Regions from separate parts of the Clostridium chauvoei genome, predicted to be linked through region 2. Evidence: a T-box and tRNA genes for the amino acid it is inferred to sense, from the RefSeq annotation. Region 2 holds a T-box; the other holds one or more tRNA genes.
The links. The T-box of region 2 lies ahead of thrS (threonine--tRNA ligase). A T-box ahead of a tRNA ligase gene usually reads a tRNA of that ligase, here a tRNA-Thr.
Positions count from the first base shown of each region.

Region 1: it encodes a tRNA-Thr, which carries the amino acid that the T-box ahead of thrS (threonine--tRNA ligase) is inferred to sense. The anticodon was not compared.

Region 1 covers NZ_CP018624.1:2,840,880-2,851,622, forward strand. The annotation lists gene BTM21_RS13320 (DnaD domain protein) at 1-968, shown strand, start outside; gene BTM21_RS13325 (ATP-binding protein) at 961-1,935, shown strand; tRNA gene BTM21_RS13330 (tRNA-Thr) at 2,010-2,084, opposite strand; tRNA gene BTM21_RS13335 (tRNA-Asp) at 2,090-2,166, opposite strand; tRNA gene BTM21_RS13340 (tRNA-Val) at 2,175-2,250, opposite strand; tRNA gene BTM21_RS13345 (tRNA-Glu) at 2,259-2,333, opposite strand; tRNA gene BTM21_RS13350 (tRNA-Asp) at 2,384-2,460, opposite strand; tRNA gene BTM21_RS13355 (tRNA-Val) at 2,470-2,545, opposite strand; tRNA gene BTM21_RS13360 (tRNA-Glu) at 2,555-2,629, opposite strand; tRNA gene BTM21_RS13365 (tRNA-Thr) at 2,635-2,709, opposite strand; tRNA gene BTM21_RS13370 (tRNA-Asp) at 2,758-2,834, opposite strand; tRNA gene BTM21_RS13375 (tRNA-Val) at 2,844-2,919, opposite strand; tRNA gene BTM21_RS13380 (tRNA-Glu) at 2,928-3,002, opposite strand; gene BTM21_RS13385 (hypothetical protein) at 3,143-3,724, opposite strand; gene BTM21_RS13390 (BaiN/RdsA family NAD(P)/FAD-dependent oxidoreductase) at 3,818-5,065, shown strand; gene BTM21_RS13395 (acyl-[acyl-carrier-protein] thioesterase) at 5,108-5,857, opposite strand; gene BTM21_RS13400 (DUF1858 domain-containing protein) at 5,942-6,124, opposite strand; gene BTM21_RS13405 (hypothetical protein) at 6,276-6,470, opposite strand; gene BTM21_RS13410 (adenylosuccinate synthase) at 6,587-7,876, opposite strand; gene proC (pyrroline-5-carboxylate reductase) at 8,257-9,057, opposite strand; gene BTM21_RS13420 (hypothetical protein) at 9,192-9,536, shown strand; gene BTM21_RS13425 (replicative DNA helicase) at 9,566-10,743, opposite strand, start outside.
Region 2 covers NZ_CP018624.1:2,298,128-2,308,870, reverse strand. The annotation lists gene BTM21_RS10790 (Cof-type HAD-IIB family hydrolase) at 1-520, shown strand, start outside; gene BTM21_RS10785 (L,D-transpeptidase family protein) at 552-1,235, opposite strand; gene BTM21_RS10780 (lactate utilization protein) at 1,403-2,041, shown strand; tRNA gene BTM21_RS10775 (tRNA-Met) at 2,083-2,158, opposite strand; tRNA gene BTM21_RS10770 (tRNA-Met) at 2,174-2,249, opposite strand; gene BTM21_RS10765 (5-formyltetrahydrofolate cyclo-ligase) at 2,431-2,997, shown strand; gene BTM21_RS10760 (MGH1-like glycoside hydrolase domain-containing protein) at 3,176-5,617, shown strand; gene BTM21_RS10755 (ArsR/SmtB family transcription factor) at 5,736-6,119, shown strand; gene BTM21_RS10750 (NifB/NifX family molybdenum-iron cluster-binding protein) at 6,122-6,493, shown strand; gene thrS (threonine--tRNA ligase) at 6,586-8,523, opposite strand; T-box leader at 8,613-8,821, opposite strand; tRNA gene BTM21_RS10740 (tRNA-Leu) at 8,964-9,047, shown strand; tRNA gene BTM21_RS10735 (tRNA-Gly) at 9,057-9,131, shown strand; gene BTM21_RS10730 (HNH endonuclease) at 9,249-9,659, opposite strand; gene BTM21_RS10725 (hypothetical protein) at 9,864-10,538, shown strand; tRNA gene BTM21_RS10720 (tRNA-Gly) at 10,603-10,676, shown strand; tRNA gene BTM21_RS10715 (tRNA-Lys) at 10,681-10,743, shown strand, end outside.

The sequences.
Region 1 (10,743 bases), 540 kb from region 2:
CCTTAAAATTTACTCCTATTAGTAATGTATTTATTGAAAAGTATATGCCAAAAGCTAGAGGAGAGTTTATTAAAGTCTACTTGTTAATGCTTAAGCATAATATGAGTGGCGAAATAGGAATAAGTTCTTCAATTTTAGCTTCATCATTAAATCTTTTAGAATCTGACATTATAAATGCATTAAATTATTGGAATGATGAAGGTGTCATTAAGTTAATCCCCATTGATAAAATGGGTAATTTTGAAATAGATTTTATAGATTTATCTCTTGAACCTATAAATAACTCTAAAGAAATTAACCTTTTAGATGAATTATCTGATGAAACTAATAATGGAATGTTAAAGGATATCGAAAGATTAATTGGAAGACCTTTATCCCCTACAGAATTCACTACATATATAAGTTGGAAAAAAGATTATAATTTTTCATCTGAGTTAATACTCTTAATTATAGAATATTGTGTTTCTAGAGGTAAAAGTAATGCTAGGTATATAGAAAAAGTTGCTATTGCATGGCATGAAATGAATATTAAAACTGTAGAAGATGCTCAAAATTATATAAGAAAAACAGAAGATAAATGGGGTACATATAGAGAGATTCTTAAATTCCTTGGAATTAAAAATGCAGATATAATGAAACCTCAAGAAGATATGTTAGAAAAATGGACTACAACTTATAACTTCTCATTAGATGTAATAAAAAAGGCTTGTGACATATGCTCTCAAAGATTGAATAGAGCTGACTTTAAATATATCGATGGAATTCTATCAAGCTGGAATAGAGATAACTTAAAAACTATTCAAGATATAGAAGCCAAAGAAGCTAAATTTAAAAGTTCATCTGCTAAAAAATCTTTCGATAATACACCTAATACTAAATCTAATTTAAAATTTAATAACTTCAAACCAAGAGATTATGACTACGATTCTCTTGAAAAGAAACTATTAGGATGGGATAACGATGATTAAAGGATACCAAAAAGAATTAGCTAATATATATGAACAAATTAAAATTAAAGAACAAAATAATTTAAATGCACGAAGAAAAGAAATTTCTGATAAGCATCCTGAAATTATGGAATTAGAAAAATCAATTCAAAAGCAAAGCTTGAATTTATCTTTGTCCATACTTAAAGGACTTACTGAAGAAGAACTAAATAAAATTAAAGATACAATAACCGACTTAAGATTTAAAAAATACGAGCTATTAGTTTCAAAAGGTTATGATCCTGAATATTTATCTCTTCATTATCAATGTCATAAATGCAAGGATGAAGGATATATTGGAATAAAAAAATGCTCATGTTACAAAAATAAGTTAATTAAATTATATTATAAGGATTCTGATTTAGAAGATGCTGTTAAAACTCATAACTTTAATAAATTTGATATAAGTTTATATTCCAACCATAAAATTGGAGAAGATAAATTTTCTCCAAGAAGAAATATAGAAAATATTTTAGAGTTTATTCAAGGTGATTATGTTCCTAATTTTTCAAAGCACAATAATAACTTATTGTTTTATGGCAATTCAGGTACTGGTAAAACATACTTATCTTGGTGCATTGCAAAAGAATTACTTGATGAAGGATTTTTAGTTGTTTATAAAACTTCTGATGAACTTATTAAATGTCTTAGAGATATTAGATTTAATAACAACTATGAATTAGAAGAATTACTGCTTAATTGTGATTTATTAATTATTGATGATTTAGGAGCAGAACAAATTACAGAGTTCTCTGCTACAGAGTTATTCACTTTAATTAATAGAAAATTACTTAAAAATAAAAAAATGCTTATATCTACTAATTTAAGTCTTCCTATGATAACTAAAATCTATAGTGAAAGAATTTATTCTAGACTTGTCGGTAACTTTAAGCTTTACAAATTTTATGCAGAAGACATTAGAATACAATTAAATTTAAAAAGACGATGATTATTTCATCGTCTTAGTTTTTTATATTTAATTTCAAACAATAAAAAAAGCTTTGGAAAAATCCAAAGCTTTTGTGGAGCTGGCAATAGGAATCGAACCTACAACCTGCTGATTACAAGTCAGCTGCTCTACCGTTGAGCCATGCCAGCAAAATTGGCGACTTAGAAGGGACTCGAACCCTCGACCCCTGGCGTGACAGGCCAGTACTCTAACCAACTGAGCTACTAAGCCATTTAATTTGGTGGGCACAACAGGGATCGAACCTGTGACCCTCTGCTTGTAAGGCAGATGCTCTCCCAGCTGAGCTATGCGCCCAAAATAAATGGTGACTCCTAGGGGAATCGAACCCCTGTTACCACCGTGAAAGGGTGGTGTCTTAACCGCTTGACCAAGGAGCCATATTAAGTTGTTTTTTGTTTTTAATATTTAAGCTTTTGTAAAATTAAAATGGCGACTTAGAAGGGACTCGAACCCTCGACCCCTGGCGTGACAGGCCAGTACTCTAACCAACTGAGCTACTAAGCCATTTAATTTTGGTGGGCACAACAGGGATCGAACCTGTGACCCTCTGCTTGTAAGGCAGATGCTCTCCCAGCTGAGCTATGCGCCCAAAATAAAATGGTGACTCCTAGGGGAATCGAACCCCTGTTACCACCGTGAAAGGGTGGTGTCTTAACCGCTTGACCAAGGAGCCATATATGGAGCTGGCAATAGGAATCGAACCTACAACCTGCTGATTACAAGTCAGCTGCTCTACCGTTGAGCCATGCCAGCATATAGCTTAAAATATTAAATTTTATGTTATGTTTTTTAAAATTAAAATGGCGACTTAGAAGGGACTCGAACCCTCGACCCCTGGCGTGACAGGCCAGTACTCTAACCAACTGAGCTACTAAGCCATTTAATTTTGGTGGGCACAACAGGGATCGAACCTGTGACCCTCTGCTTGTAAGGCAGATGCTCTCCCAGCTGAGCTATGCGCCCAAAATAAATGGTGACTCCTAGGGGAATCGAACCCCTGTTACCACCGTGAAAGGGTGGTGTCTTAACCGCTTGACCAAGGAGCCATATTAAGTTTTGCTCTTTTCTTTCAGGAGGCTTTCTCCTGCCGAGCACATTAACTATAATACATAAATTTTAATATAGTGTCAACACTTTTTTTAAACTTTTTTATTTATTTAATTTTATACTAGGTTTTTACTAGATTTTATTCTAGTAATTTCACCATCTTATCTCTTGATTCTAGGCACTTTAAGCCTTGTCCATACCTAGAAAGTTGCTTTTCTTTTTCTTTAATTTCTTTTTCGATTTTTTTAATTTCAAAGGTACATAATTCGAAAAATTTTTCTTTATTAATTTCTTCTATAGATATATTATACCCAACTTTTTTAAAATTTTCTCCACTTGCAATAATATTTATAGGTATGTGATTATTAATGATACAAAGTATTTCTTTATCCCATATTCCTCTTTTATTTACTTTATATTTATCTTTTAGTAAATTAAGTGCTTCAAATTCTTCATTGAATTGCTCTTGAATATTATCTACTAATATTTTATATAAGTTTATTGATATTCCTCTATTTAACTTTATCTTTAATAAATCTCTATATTTAATTAAAAATTTATCTACATCTGATTCAGTAATAAATTCTATATCTTTGTTTAAAAATATATTTATACCTTTAGAATTAGGATAGTTAACTACTGATTGATCATAATTCATTCTTCTAACTTTAAATTCTTTTTCAAAATCACTACTATCCTTATTTATAACTCTTACTTTCATATATTTCACCTCTATAAATAGTATTCCATAGTTTTATAACTTATATTACTATGATAAAATTTATTTAAATATACATTAAGGAGACTAAATATTATGATACATCATGATTTAATTATAGTTGGTGGTGGAGCTTCTGGATTAACTGCAGCTATTGCCGCAAAAGATTTTGGTATAGATGTAGCTATTTTAGAAGCTACCGATAGAATAGGTAAAAAGATTCTAACTACAGGTAATGGTAGATGCAATATTTCAAATAGCACAATATCTTTTCCCTTCTTATCTTATCATAGTGAAAACTCTAACTTTTTTGTTGAATCACTATCTAAATTTACAGTAGAAGATGCTAAATCATTTTTCCTATCTTTAGGTTTACCTATTGTTGAGTTAAATAACGGAAAAATGTACCCACAATCGTTACAAGCTTCTTCTGTTGTGGATATTTTTAGATTTGCTTTAGAGGAGAGAGAAATTCCTTTATACACAAACTGCAAATTAAAATCTATCCACAGGAAAAAAAGTTTTAAGTTATCCACAAGTAACGAAGAGTATAATTTATTCACATGTAATAAATTAATTCTTGCCTGTGGAGGAAAATCAGCAGTTAAAACTGGTTCTGATGGCTCTGGACATTCATTAGCAAAATCCTTAGGCCATAAAATTATTGATCCTATTCCTGGAATAGTTCAATTAAAGTTAGAACATCCTAATTTAAAAGCATTGTCAGGTATAAAATTTGATGGATATGCCACACTATTAATTAACGATAAACCTGCAAGAAAAGAATTTGGAGAGATTCTTTTCACTGATTATGGAATTTCTGGACCTCCAATTCTCCAAATATCAGGTCACGCATCTAAAGCTCTTAATCAAGGAAAAAAAGTTGAAATTCTTGTAGATATGATGCCTAATTCTTCTTTAGAAGATATAGAAAATTTCATTGAAGGTCATTTGGCTGTATTTTCTCATAGACCTATAATAGATGCATTAATAGGAGTAGTTAATAAAAAGCTAATTCCTACTTTATTAAAAGAAGCTAGAATTACCAATCTTCATTGTCCTTGTTATGATTTAGAATGGAAAGATAGAAAAAAACTAATAAATCTTTTAAAACAATGGAGATTTAAATGTATTGGAACAAATGGATTTAATCAAGCTCAAGTAACAATCGGTGGAGTTGATACTAAAGAAATAGATTCAAAAACCCTTGAATCTAAACTTATAAAAGATTTATATTTCTGTGGTGAAATATTAGATGTAGATGGAGATTGTGGTGGATTTAATCTACAATGGGCTTGGAGTTCTGGATACTGCGTTGCTAAAAATATAGCTAACTCTAAATAAAAAAATCGTAGCTAATAAAAAAAATTTATTAGCTACGATTTTTTAAATATGTTCCCAAATTCCTATTAATTTTGTAAGTTCTACTCCATCCTTATTTTCAATTCTATGAATAGATGTCAGTGTCCCATTATCTTCTTCTCTTATCGATGATAATGCACATATTTCTTCTCCATAGGTACATTCTTTTTCAAAAGTTACTTTTATATTTTCTAACCTAAAATCTCTTACTACTTCTACTGGTAATGATTCTATAGCCCATTCCACATATTTAGCATTATTAACATGTCTATTAAAATCTATATCACTATATCTAATTTTAAAATCTTTTTTATAAGTGACCTCTTCTAGCTTCTCTAATCTTTCTATCTTAAATGTATCTTTAATATCAGAGTCTAAACCATAAATTTTATACTGATCTTCTGGTATTCTCATGGTTTTTCTCTTTTCCATATTTATTAAGAAAAATATCGCTTGTGCTTCTACAACTTTATTTCCAGCTTCATCATAAATATTATACTCTCTTATAGCATAAAACTTTTTAAACCCTATAGCTTCTGTCGTAGCCTTAAGTTTTTCTCCATACTTAGGATATCTATTGACCTTTACATCATATTGATAAAATACCCAAGCCATATTTTTATCTATTAGATACTGTATTCCTCCCCCTAACTTTTCTGATTGTTCAGTTCCTACATCTGCTAAAATGTTTATTATTGAAGTCATTGTACAGTCTAAATTATAGTCAGCCTCGTAAAAATGTACTTCATATTCTTTTGAATACTTTTTTCCCATAGTCCCCCTCCTACTAATTTCTTTTAAATTTAAATAAAAGGCTCCGTAGTTAAATCTTACTACAGAGCTGATAATTTTTCTTTATTACTTGTTTAGAGCTTCTATTAGAGCATCTATGCTTAATCCATGAACCATTGCAGCTTCTTCTAATGTTTCAGCTTGTGCTGATGGACATCCAACACATCCCATCCCAAAACTCATTAATATTTCGGCTGCATCTGCTTTTTCTCTTATAACTTCTCCGATTGTCATCTCCTTAGTTATCACAAGTACCACCTATCCTTCTAATTAATTTATTATTATGTTTAAATAATATGCACAATTTAATTCTTATAGTTAAATTATATACACAACTTTTTTTAAAGTCAATTTTATAGATTCCCCTTAAATTAATGCTCTTTTAACATAACTCTAAATTTTAATAGTATCTGTTGAAATTTAATTGTCTAATTAATTCTTCTCTATCTATACCATATTCAGAACTTATTTCTTCTATTGTTTTATCATTATTTGTAGTAATTACTCCACATCCTACTCTAAAACTCATTAATATAGATTGTGCCATATGATTTTTAGAAATTACCTCTCTTAATGTTGTATCTTTTGTTATCATAATATCACCTCTGCTATAAATTTCTATTAATAGTATTAGGTATTAATTATTTCATTATTCCTAATAAAAAAAGAATTATCTTAAATAGTAAGCTATTTAAGATAATTCTTTTATTTTTATAATTCTGAAGTTACTCTTATTGTTTGATCTCTTCTTGGACCAACTCCAATAATAGAAATTTTAGTTTCTGTAAGTTCTTCTATTCTCTTTAAGTATTTCTTTGCATTTTCAGGTAATTCTTCGTAGCTTCTTGCATCAGCTACTTCTTCACCCCAACCTTCAAATTCTTCATAAATAGGTTCGCATTTAGCTAAATCTTCTAAACTTGCTGGGAAATAGTCTATAACTTTATCTTCAAACTTATATCCTACACATACCTTTAGTTTTTCAAGTCCTGCTAATGTATCTATTTTAGTAACACATAATGAAGTTAAACCTGATACTCTTACTGTAGTCTTTAATATAACAGTATCTAACCATCCACATCTTCTTGATCTTCCAGTAGTTACTCCATATTCATGACCTTTTTCTCTTATCCAATCTCCAGTAGCATCATTTAATTCTGTTGGGAATGGACCTTTACCAACTCTTGTTGTATATGCCTTAGCTATACCAACTGCATTTGTAATCATAGTTGGCCCTACACCTACACCATTAGCAACTCCACCTGCAGTAGTATTAGATGATGTAACATAAGGATATGTTCCATAATCTATATCAAGTAACATTCCTTGAGCTCCTTCAAATAATACTGTCTTATCTTTCTTTATTTCATCATATACTCTAACTGAAGTATCTTGTACAAAAGGTCTTAACTTTTCTGCAAATCCTAAATATTGATTAAGGATTTCATCATAGTTTAAAGCTTCTCCACCAAGAACTTTAGTTATATAATCATTTTTCATTTCTATGTTTTCTTTTAACTTTTGAGCAAAAACATCTTTGTGCATAAGATCACAGATTCTTATTCCACATCTTTCAAATTTATCTGTGTAACAAGGACCTATTCCCTTACCAGTTGTTCCTATATCATTTTTGCCTCTTGCTTGTTCCTTTAATTTATCTAAAACTTTATGATATGGCATTATAAGATGAGCTCTATCACTAACGATAAGTTTTTCTGGTGTAACCTTAACACCTTCACCTTCTAAGTAGCCTATTTCTGTGAATAAAGCTTCTGGATCTACTACAACACCATTTCCTATAACATTAAGCTTATCATCATATAATACTCCTGAAGGAATTAAGTGAAGCTTATATTGCTTTTCTCCAACTTCAACTGTATGACCTGCATTATTTCCACCTTGGAATCTAACAACAACTTGTGCTTCCTCCGCTAAGTAATCTGTCATTTTTCCTTTTCCTTCATCGCCCCATTGAGCGCCTAAAACAATAAATGCTGACATTAATATTGCCTCCTTATGAAAAGACTATTTTTTAGCCTTGCATCAATAAAATTTGGATTTTTATTTACTACCCACATATCATAGTAACAAAATACATTAAAATTTTCAACTAATTTGCGAATATTTTTTTACATTGTTTAATAATAATTCGTATAATATTTATATAGTCATCTATATTTTAGGTAAACTATTATTATTTATACTATTTTATATAAAAAAGTAGTATTATTATGAACATTTACAAATATACATTAAAATTTAATAAATATTTAATAAAAAAAGCTAAAATTATATCAATATAAAAAGTAAAATTTATAAATAATAATAAAAAACTAAGCTATATTTAAAATTAAATACAACTTAGTTTAATTTAAGTAAATTTACATATTTTTAGATTTCTCTGCACACTTTTCCATGCCTTTAATAACTGCATTTCTAAATCCTTGATTTTCAAGTTCTATTACTGCATCTATTGTTGTTCCACCAGGTGAGCAAACCATATCTTTTAGTTCTCCTGGATGCTTTTTAGTTTCTAAAACCATTTTTGCAGATCCTAAAACACTTTGTGCTGCCATGTTATATGCTTTAGTTCTTGGTATTCCTAATTTAACTGCAGCATCTGCCATAGCTTCTATAAACATAAATACATAAGCAGGTGATGATCCACATAATGCTACAAAACCATGAAAATCTTTCTCTGCTAGTATTTCACAATCCCCAAAACTTTTATATAAATTACATATATATTCTAACTCTTCTTCTGTTACAAATTTATTAGGACATATAGCAGACATTGCCTCACCTACTAAAGCTGGTGTATTAGGCATAGTCTTTACTATTTTTAGTTCTCTTCCAATCCAACCTTCTATTTGTGATAAATCTATTCCAGCTGCTATTGTTACTATAATAACATTATCTTTTAGATAATCTTTAATTTCTTTAATAACATCTTTATACACATTAGGTTTAACTGCTAAAAATAGTATATCTGATATTTTAGCTACCTCTAGATTATCTAATGTACACTCTATTCCTATTTCTTCTTTTATCTTTTCTTTAGATTCTTTACTTCTTGTTGATACTATAATGTCTTCTTTTTTTATAGATTTAGAATTTAAAAGTCCCATTACCATTGACTTTCCCATATTCCCACAACCTATAAATCCTATTTTCTTATTCATTATTATCCCCCTATCTTTTTATGATTTTCTATTTTTATCTTGTTTAATTATAATTTATATATCTCACCATCACCCTCATAGCATAGCTTGTTCTACACTCCATAAACTATATGTACAAGTAAGGAGGTATGACGATGGACGATAAAAATATTTATAATAAATTTTTAAATAATAAAAATAAATTTATTTCAGACTTAATTGATGATAACTCCTTAAATACAAATCCTATAATTAATATAACCCAAAATAAAAATTACTATGATATATTAATATCTTTAAATGGATTAAAAAAAGAAAATTTACTATTAAATTATATAAATAATTTTCTTATTTTAAATTTAAATTTAAAGAGTAAAAATAATAAATCATTGCAATATAAAAGGTTATTTTATTTAAAAAATATTGATATTTGTAATATAACTAATAAGGTATCAGCTAATTTAATTTATTTAAAAGTTCCTAAACTTATAAACTACTAAAAAATAAAAGCTATGCAAATGCTTAGCTTTTATTCTTTATAAACTAATTCTAAATTAGCAAATTTACTATGTGATCCAATCCATGCCATTTTTACAGTTCCAACTGGACCGTTTCTTTGTTTTGCTATTATACATTCACCTATATTCTTCTCTTCTGTTTCTTTGTTATAGTATTCATCTCTATATAAGAACATAACAACGTCAGCATCCTGCTCAATTGATCCAGATTCTCTTAAATCTGATAACATAGGTCTATGATCAGCTCTTTGTTCTGGAGCACGAGATAACTGTGATAATGCTATTACAGGACATTCCATTTCCTTAGCTAATGCTTTTATAGATCTTGAAATTTCTGATACTTCTTGTTGTCTACTTTCGCTCCCTGAGCTTCCTGACATAAGCTGTAAATAGTCAATAAGAATTAAATCTATTCCATGTTCCATTTTGATTTTTCTACACTTAGATCTCATTTCCATTACACTTAATCCTGCAGTATCATCTATAATTATTTTAGCTTTAGATAATGGTCCTGTTGCTCTAGCTATTCTCTCCCAATCATCATCATCTAAATTACCAGTTCTAAGCTTTAACATATCTACACTTGCTTCTGAACATAATAACTTATAAGCTAATTGCTCCTTAGACATTTCTAATGAAAATATAACTACACTTTTACCTTCTTTTAAAGCTGCATTTTCGGCTATATTTAAAGAAAATGTTGTCTTTCCCATTGATGGTCTAGCCGCTATAAGTACCATATCACCTTTTTGAAATCCTGAAGTTTTAGCATCTAAATCTCTAATACCAGATCCAACACCTGTAATACTTCCCTTATTATTAAATAGTTTTTCTATTTCTAGAAATCCTCTCTCTAAAACGGTTGAAAGTGATTCATAATCATTTGCTCCATTTTTCTCTGCTATATCAAAAACTTTCTTTTGTGCTAAATCTAGTACATCATCTACTTTATCTTGACTGTTATAACTTTCTTCAATAATCTCAGTTGAAGATTTTATTAGCTTTCTTAATAAGGATTTCTCTTCAACAATTTTTATATATGAACTTAGATTTGCTGTAGTAGGAACCGAAGCACTTAATTCTGATATATAAGTTACTCCACCTGCTTTTTCTAACATATCTGTTGATTTTAGATGTTCTAATAAGGTTACAAGATCTACAGCCATATCTTGTGCAAACATATCTCTTA
Region 2 (10,743 bases):
TGTTTATGCAATAAAAGATAATTATTTATGGGTATATCATAAAGATTTTACATGTACAATGGAAAAAAACTTTTATGAAGAAAGGTGCCATAAATCCTTAAAAACTTTCGTTAAAGTTGAGGATTATTATAAAACTATTAATGGAGCAGATATTATTAACTTTATAATATTTGATAAATTAGAAATAGTTAAGCCTATATATGAAAAAATTAAAGAAGTTGATGGAATAACTGTAGATTATTATAAAGATCTTTATGGAGACGGATATTATTTAGATGCTTATAGTTCAATAGCTTCTAAAGCAAATGCTATAAAATATTTATCACGATATGTAAATCAAAATAAATTAATAACTTTTGGTGATAATGTTAATGATATTCCTATGTTTAAAATTTCTGATGAATGTTATGCAACTGAAAATGCTACAGAAACACTAAAAGAGCTGGCAACAGGAGTGATAGGTAGCAATAATGACGATGGAGTAGCAAAATTTATAACGAAAAGATTTGAAAATTCTTAATAATAAAAGAGTGCGTTAAAGCACTCTTTTATTATTCAAATTTCCATAAGCCTATAGAATCTAAAAATTTAGAATCTATTTCGTTTGTTACTGGGAAACCATGTTCTTCTTTATATGAAAGAACAGCTTTTTCTAAAGTGCTTTCATAAATTCCTGTAATAGGATAAGGAAAATAACCTAGAGCTTTAAGTTTCATTTGTACTAGGTACACATCAGTACCTCTGTTATTAGGTTTTATAATTCTATTATAATTAGAAAATCTCCAATTAGGTCCACCGCTAATAACAACTGAAGTACCGTAATCAACTAAGTTAAACAATTCTTTTACATTATGATTATACATTCTAATACATCCACCAGAAGCCATAGTTCCAATTGAGTCGGGTCTATTAGTTCCATGAATTCCAAAGGTATCCCAAGGAACATTTAATCCTAACCAATATCCACCAAATGCATCTTTCATTAGAGCTTTACTAGTTATTTGCCATGTACCTATTGGTGAAGGCGTATTAGGTTTACCTATTGCAACAGGATATATTTTTTCTGTTAATTTTGTTTTATTATTTATCAATGATAGAGTAAATGAATTAACATCAATATAAATAATATATTTAGGTTCAATAGAATTGCTATCTATATAAGCTTTGGGATTATTTGATGGAATTAATATAGTAACTAGTAATGCTAAACTTAAAAATTTATAAAATTTTTTCATAAACTCACCTATTGTAATTATATATATTATCATTAGACAAAATTATTTAAATTATACCATAATATAATTGAATAATTATCAAATTTTAAAAACCGGTTTACTAAATTGATAAAAATGTGCTAAGATTATATATAGTAATAATTGAGTAAAAGAAAAGAGGTATTTTTATGGACAAGGTTAAAAAATGGAAGCTTGAATGTGATGCTAAAAAACTTGTAGAGATATTAAATGAAAGAAAATATAATGCTGTATATGTTGATAACATAAATGAAGCTAAAGAAAAGGTTTTAGAATTAGTTGAAGAAGGTTCAAGTATAGCATTAGGTGGGTCAGTAACTTTAAATGAAATGGATTTGGTTAATACTATAAGAAATGGGAATTATAATTTTTATGATAGGTATCAAGATTTACCATTTTCAGAAATAGTAGAAATAATGAGACAGTCAATGGTAGCTGATTATTTAATTACAAGTACAAATGCGGTTACAGAAGCAGGAGAACTTGTAAATATGGATTGTTCAGGAAACAGAGCTGCAGGTATGATATTTGGACCAAAGAAAGTTATTGTAGTAATAGGTGCCAATAAAATGGTTAAAGATATGGATGAAGCATTGGATAGAATAAAGAGAGTAGCTATTATGAATGCAAAAAGAATAAACCATAAGACTCCTTGTGCTGAAAGTGGAAATTGTGAAGATTGTTTTGTAAAGGGAAGAGTGTGCAATTATTTATCAGTAGTAAATAATGGAGCAAAATTCCCAGGAAGATTTACAGTAATAGTTATTGCAGACGAAGTAGGATATTAATAATAACCAAAAAAAACTATACAATTTGTATAGTTTTTTTTTGGTTGCGGGAGCAGGACTTGAACCTACGACCTTTGGGTTATGAGCCCAACGAGCTGCCAACTGCTCCATCCCGCGGCATTATGGGAAATTTGGTTGCGGGGGCAGGACTTGAACCTACGACCTTTGGGTTATGAGCCCAACGAGCTGCCAACTGCTCCACCCCGCGATATTTAAATTTAATTACTGTCTTGGGTTTAAGTATATGCTTAATAGTTCAGTAAGTCAATGATTTATTTAAAAATAAATTATTATTTAATTTTTATCAACTATATATAAGTGAATTTATATAGATATAGCAATAATAAGAGTATATAATATCATTAAATATATAAGAGGGAATGAGAAAAATGAGTAAAAAAGAGTTGAGAGATAAAGTACTTTTGATTAGAGATAACTTAAATGCTAAAGAAAAGATTGAAAAGGATAATAATATACTAAGTAAACTATTAAATACAGAATTATATAAAAACAGTACTAATATATTTACTTATATAAGTTATGGTAGTGAAGTAGATACAAAAGAGTTAATAAATAAATCATTAAAAAATGGAAAAAAAATATTTGTACCAAAGACTATTAAGGAGTCTAGAGAAATGAAAGCTATTAATATAACTTCTTTAGAAAACTTAACCAAGGATAAATATGGAATATTGGAGCCTATATCTTTTGATAAAAATATAGATAAAAATAAATTAGATTTAATAATAATGCCTGGCTCTGTATTTGATAGTAATGGAAATAGAATAGGTTATGGAGGCGGTTATTATGATAGATATCTTTTAGATATTTATAAAGAAAATAATAAAGTTGCATTAGCTTATGATTTTCAAGTTAAGGATAATTTATTAGTAGATGAACATGATATTAAAGTTGATTATATTATAACTGAAAAAAGATTAATAAAAGTTAAATAAGTTTTTATAGACTTATTTAGCTTTTTTATGTTGTAGGTATTTATAATTTTGAGAATATAATAGTTAGGTTTATAACATACTATTAATGGTACTGAGAATAAGTAAAGGGGTAGTAATTTTTAACATTTACTATAGGACTTATTTTAGTAATACAACTTTGAAAAGGAGAAATGTTAAGATGGCTATTAAGAAACTCAAAAAAATAGTAGCAACTGCTCTAGTAGCAACTGCATTGTTCACTAACTTTAGTTATGTTAATGTTCTTGCAGAAGATAAAAGAGCACAAATAACAGACTTTAAAAACGTTCTTGATGTAACAGGAAGTCCAAAGGTTGAATTAAATGATGATTACTCAACAAATTTGGATAATCCTTTTTCAGACATGGGAGCATGGCATGCTTATTACTTACCTAAGACTGGGGACACTAATCTTTATGGAGGTTTTACAGGACCATTAATAGTGGGGGAAGAGTATCCTATAAATATGTCTGATACTATTAGCAAAATAAATATTATAAACTCAACTACTAATACAGCGTATGATTTAGGAACAGCTAAAACTTCTTTTGATTTTTATCCAGGTAAATTAGTGCAAAAATATGAATTACAAGATTTCACTTTAAATTTAGAACTTATCTTTGCAACAAATAGAACTGCATTAATAAGAACTGAGGTAGTAAACAATACCGATAAAGAACTTAATTTAAAGCTTGAATGGACAGGAAATATATTTAATAAATCCCCTTATGCTTTAAAGAAAGATGATGCAGGAAATAAAGTATATGATTTAAACCAAACTTTAGAAGCAACTAGTGAAGGAGTAAAAGTAAACTTTTCAAATGTAAGATCTACTTGGTCATTCTTCTCAAGTGATCAAACTAAATTTGAAGTAAAATATAATGGAAATACAAGTACAACAGTAGATGGAAACACATATAAGACAGTTTTAAAGGATGAAGTTAAGATTCCTGCAAAGGAAACATTTAAAACATACTCAACAGAGAGTTATACTTTTACAGCGGATGAATTAAGCAAAGAAACTGGTAAGGTTAAAAAAATAGTTACAGATGTAGATACTCAATTTAAAGATAATGAATCTCGTTGGCAAGGTTATTTAGATAAGACTTTTAAAGAAGAAAAAACAGCTGATGAAAAATATAAGAATGCAGCAGTTAAATCAATGATTACGTTAATTACCAATTGGAGAAGTGCAGCAGGAGCACTTAAACATGATGGTGTAATTCCATCTTTATCATATAAATGGTTTGTTGGTTTCTGGGCATGGGATTCTTGGAAGCAAGCAGTAGCAACTGCACAATTTGATGGTGAATTAGCAAAGAATAACATAAAAGCGTTATTTGATTACCAAATACAAAAAGATGATCCAATTAGACCACAAGATGAAGGGGCTATAATTGATGCTATATTCTATAATCAAGACGAAGCTAGAGGCGGAGAAGGCGGAAACTGGAATGAAAGAAACTCAAAACCAGCTTTAGCTGCTTGGTCAGTATGGAATGTATATAAGGCTACTGGAGATAAAGAATTCTTAAAAGAAATGTATCCTAAGTTAGTTGCTTATCATGATTGGTGGTATAAAAATAGAGACCATGATAAAAATGGGGTAGCTGAATATGGTGGAATGGTTCATGACCTTAACAATAATGAAGAAGAAAGAATCCTAGCAGCGGCATGGGAAAGTGGAATGGACAATGCAACTAGATTTGATAAAGAGGGTTATGGAGAAGGAGATATAGGTGTAAAAGTATTTGAAAATAAAGATAAGAATGGTAAACTTGTAGGTTATTCAATTAACCAAGAATCTGTAGACTTAAATGCTTATCTTTATGCTGAAAAAGGCTTCTTAAAATCTATGGCTGATGAATTAGGCGAAAAGAAGGATTCTAAGAAATACTCTAAAGAAGCAGAAGATCTTAAGAACTATGTATCTGAAAATATGTATGATAAAGAAACTGGTTTCTTCTATGATTTACAAATAAATGAAGATGGTTCTCAAAAGAAACTACTTGTAAATAGAGGAAAGGGAACTGAAGGATGGATACCTTTATGGGCTAAAATGGCAGATAAGGAACAAGCAGAAGGTGTTAAAAAGGTTATGATGAATCCAGAAATGTTTAATACTTTTGTTCCATTACCAACAGCATCTAAAGATAATCCTAAATTTGATCCTAATAAATACTGGAGAGGACCAGTTTGGTTAGATCAAGCTTTATATGGAGTAGAAGCGCTTCAAAATTATGGATATTATGATGATGCATTAACTTTATCTCATAAATTATTTGATAATGCAGAAGGATTAATAGCAGATGGACCTATTAGAGAAAATTATAATCCAGAAACAGGTGCAGGCTTGCATACTAAGAACTTTAGTTGGTCAGCATCAGCATACTATTTAATGTATAAGAATACATTAACAAATGATAAAACAACATCACAAGTAGGCTTTGAAACAATGGCGCAATCTGATGAAAATAATAAAGAAGTAGAAAAAGCTGAAACTTCAACTGCAACAACTGTAGCAGTAGTAGCTATTATTATAATAGTTATAGTTGGAGGAGTTGTATATTATAAAAAGAAAAGTGAAAAAAATAATAAATAGAAAAAATTAAGTCTGCATTTTGCAGGCTTAATTTTTTAGTTTAAAAATAGTTGATAAAAATAGTTAAGAGTAATATAATTTAATTAAGCAATTACTTAACTAAAAATGGGAGATACGTATGAAAGAAAAAGTAAGAGTTTTTAAAGCTATGGGTGATGAAACTCGAATAAAAATATTATTACTATTATCTAAAAGAAATATATGTGCTAAAGGCATTGCAAAACATTTAGATATATCTGAAGCCGCAGTATCTCAACATATAAAAATTTTAAAAGATGTAAACTTAATAACCGGATATAAAAGAGGATATTATGTAGTTTATGATTTAAATAAAGAAGTTTTAGAAAATGCTATAAATTTTATGAGTTTACTGATAAATGATGATATAAACTCAATTTCTAATAAATTAAATATAAAACTTAGTGATATTAATATTTCACAATGCAAAATTAATTGCAAATCAATGAAAAGTTGTTGCAAAAAGTTATTGAAGGAGGATTAATTATGAGAATTTGTTTCCCGGTAAAATCAAATGAGGGAATAGAAAGCATACCATATGGTCATTTTGGTACAGCTCCAATGTTTGTAATATACGATTCAGAAAAAAACGAACTTTCAACTATAGGTAATGGGGATTTAAATCATGAGCATGGGAAGTGTCAACCTATAAAGGCATTAGCAGGAGAAATTGTAGATGCTGTAGTAGTAGGGGGAATTGGTCAAGGAGCAATAGTTAAATTAAATTCTTTAGGAATTAAAGTTTATAAGGCAATAGCAGGAACTATAGATGAAAATATAAAAGCACTTAATGATAGTAAGCTACATGAATTTTCAATGAGTCATACATGTAACCATGATGGCTGTTCACATCACTAAGATATAATATTTAACCATATTATATATTTTAAATTTACAAAATAAAAATAGTCATTTACCTTTAAAGTAAATGACTATTTTTTATTTTAATATTATTTTTCTTTATTAGCAATTTCTAATATTAATCTATTTTTTAATTCAGAAACAGCAATAGCCCCTTCTTCACCATTCTTTCTACTTCTTACAGAAACTTCATTATTAGCAGCTTCCTTTTCACCAACAACTAAAATATAAGGAATTCTTTCAAGTCTAGCTTCTCTAATTTTATATCCTATTTTTTCAGCTCTATAGTCTGAAGTAGTTCTTATACCAGCATTTTTAAATTCTTTAACAATTGATTCTGCATAATCATTATATTTGTCTGATATAGGAAGAACGATAGCTTGAGTTGGAGATAACCAAGTAGGGAAAGCTCCAGCATATTTTTCTATAAGCATTGCTAAAGTTCTTTCATAACATCCGATTGATGATCTATGAATAACGTAAGGACGCTTTTTATTGCCATCTTTATCTATATAAGTCATATCAAATCTTTCTGCAAGAGCAAAGTCGATTTGAATAGTTATTATTGTATCTTCTTTTCCGTGAACATTCTTAAATTGAATATCAAGTTTAGGACCGTAGAATGCAGCTTCACCATCAGCTTCTACATAATTAATGTTAAGGTGATCTAATATACCCTTCATTAACACTTGAGTTTCTTCCCAAGCTTGAGGATTATTTATATATTTTTCAGTATTATTTGGATCCCATTTAGAGAATCTATAAGAGATATCTCCATCAATTCCTAAAGTTTTCATTATGTAGTCTATTAATTCAACGCAACCTTTAAATTCTTGTTCTATTTGTTCAGGTGTACAAACTATGTGACCATCAGCTAAAGTGAATTGTCTAACACGAATTAATCCATGCATTTCACCAGAAGATTCATTTCTATAAAGAGTAGAAGTTTCTGCATATCTTATAGGTAAATCTCTATAGCTGTGTTGATCTGAATTATAAATAGCGAATTGGAATGGACAAGTCATAGGTCTTAAAGCCATAATTTCAGCATCTTTTTCTTCATCACCTAAAACAAACATACCATCTTTATAATGATCCCAATGTCCTGAAACCTTAAATAAATCATTCTTAGACATTGAAGGAGTTTTAGTTAAAACATAACCTCTTCTATCTTCTTCATCTTCAATCCATCTTTGTAGAGTTTGAATTATTTTAGCTCCTTTAGGCATTATTAAAGGAAGTCCTTGACCAACATTTTCGTCAGTTGTAAATATTCCAAGTTCTCTACCTAATTTATTGTGATCTCTTTTCTTTGCTTCCTCTAAAGCTTCTAAATGAGCATCTAAATCAGCTTTTTTTAAGAATGCTGTTCCATAAACTCTTGAAAGCATTTTATTCTTTTCATCGCCTCTCCAGTAAGCACCAGCACTTCTGATAAGCTTAATTGCCTTAACTGCTTTTAATGATATAAGATGAGGGCCAGCACATAAATCAGTAAAGTCACCAATCTTGTAGAATGAAATAATTTCATCTTCCCCTAAATCATTAATTAACTCAATTTTATAAGGTTCATTAGCTTCTTCCATAAGCTTTAAAGCTTCTGCTCTTGGAAGTTCGAATCTTTCAATTGAAGGATTTTCTTTTATTATTTTCTTCATTTCATCTTCAATTTTAACTAATTCTTCAGTAGTAAAAGCTTTTTCTAAATCAAAATCATAATAGAATCCATTTTCAATTGAAGGTCCTATAGCTAACTTAGCATTAGGGAATAATCTTTTAACAGCATAAGCTAATACGTGAGAGATACTGTGTCTTACAGCATCTTTACCTTCTTTAGAGTCGAATGTACAAATTGCAAGTTCAACATCTTCATTAACAATATGACGAAGATCTACAACCTCACCATTAACTATTCCACAACAAGCATTTCTAGCTAAACCTTCGCTAATTGATTTAGCTATATCAAGAACTGATATACCAGCTTCAAATTCTTTAACTGATCCATCTTTTAAAGTAATTTTAATCATAATAATTTACTCCTCTCAAAAAATATTTTAAAGTTAAAAATAATAATAAAAAAAGCTCTCATCACAATTTCTATATAAAATTTATACAGAAAAGGGACGAGAGCGTAATATTCCCGCGGTTCCACCCTTAATTGCCTAAAAAGGCCTCTTAAAGTAGTTATCGTAACGTGATAAAACGGACTTTATTAGAGTCACTCAGAGGGGGTCTTCAACTAATTTCAAATAAGAATACTTACACCAAACGTAATCTCTCTCTGTAAATGAAGCTTTAGTTTACTCTTCTCTTCAACGTATTTTCATTATTTGTTATTAATTATAATAATATAAAATATTAATGTCAACTAGAAAAAAATAAGATATTTATTTACTAAAAGGTTAAAAATTATAAATTTTATATTGATTTTTCATGAATATTTTTATATAATGAAGTAAATAGGTAAGCAGATGTGGCGGAATTGGCAGACGCACTAGACTTAGGATCTAGCGCCATTGGCGTGGGGGTTCGACTCCCTTCATCTGCACCAATTATATTTGCGGAAGTGGCTCAATGGTAGAGCGTCACCTTGCCAAGGTGAATGTTGCGAGTTCGAGTCTCGTCTTTCGCTCCAAAAAAATAACACAGGCAACTGTGTTATTTTTTTTGCTTTCTAAACATATTATGTAATACAAAGGTTTTAAAAAAAGGGTGATAAAAAATCACCCTATATTGAATAATAAGTTAAATTTTAGCTAATATTAATATTATTAAATAAATGTTCAAGTTCAAGTTCATCTAACATAGAGTGGGAGTAGAGTTTTCCACCCATTAAGTGTTTTATAATTTCATCTTTTTGATAACCTTCTTTATATAGTTTAAGATTTTTTATTAATCGTTTAAGAGAGCAACTAGGTAATTTTAAAATTTCTGAAATCTCTTTGACGCTATAAAAATCTTTAGGTAAAAGCTTGTACAATTTGTCTTGAAATTCAAGTTTATATTTTAAATCTGTTTCAATACAATTATGGGGGCCATTTTTTCCTCTATGATGAAGGTTACAAAGATATTTATAATTTAAATCGAAGTCGTACCCCCCTTCATGTTTGTGGACTATATGATGAACATCCGCTGGTGAGCCGCAAATTTCACAGTGGTACAAAGCTTATGCCTCCTTTTTTTTACTATCCTTACTTAAATTATAAGGTAAAAATGGTTAAAATTCAAAGGTATTAATAGGCAAGTTTTCAGAATGTTCATTTAAGCAAGGGATTTAAAATAACCTTTAATACACAATGAAACAACTTGAAAAGATGGTACATTATACTATATAATATATTATATAGTAGAAAGAAAGGTGATAAAGGTGAGACAGAATTACGACTCTTTTGACTACTGGGAAAATCTTATAAGTGAAAATAAAACTATAAGAGGACATATGTTTATGGATACTCCCCCTACAGAGAAAAGCCTTTACATTCACACATTAATTTATTGTAGGAATAATGGACTTAACAATGTTTGGAGTTATTTTCCAAATGAAAAAGCTTTACTGGGGTATATCCAATATTCTTTTTTACAAGAAGCTTTTTATAAATGGATCTATGGAAAAGATAGATTAATTTTAAGGGTACCAAATACTCCTGTAGAAAAAGTAATATCTGATGCTCAAAGTAGTAGAAAGATATCAGAAGAAGAAGCTTCACTAATGATAAAACAACTAGATATGCTTAAGAAGTGTTGGGATTTACCAACTGAAAAGGTTCTACCTGAAATATTAAAATTTGTAAGAGAATTTAATAGAGTATGGTATGGAGATCATACAGAATTTTTATATATAAAGATATTCAAAAGTGCTGAGGATTTAGGTGAGTTTGTAATTTCATCTAGCTATATGACCTCAACAACAAGTGACTTCGAAAAAAGAGTTACTGTTGATATAGACAATTGGAGAGAAATCTGCAAGAATGCCGTAGTAGATAGAAGAATAGGAGAGAAATTCAAAGATATTTTATTGAAATCTCTAACAGAAGTGATTTAAAGTGTACAAAAATTGTTGACAGTAATTATTATGTATATTATAATAATTACTGTCAGTAAGACATGCGGGTGTAGCTCAATGGTAGAGCCCTTGCCTTCCAAGCAAGTTACGTGAGTTCGATTCTCATCACCCGCTCCATTATGCGTTATTAGCTCAGTTGGTAGAGCACCTGACTCTTAATCAGGGTGTCCCGGGTTCGAATCCC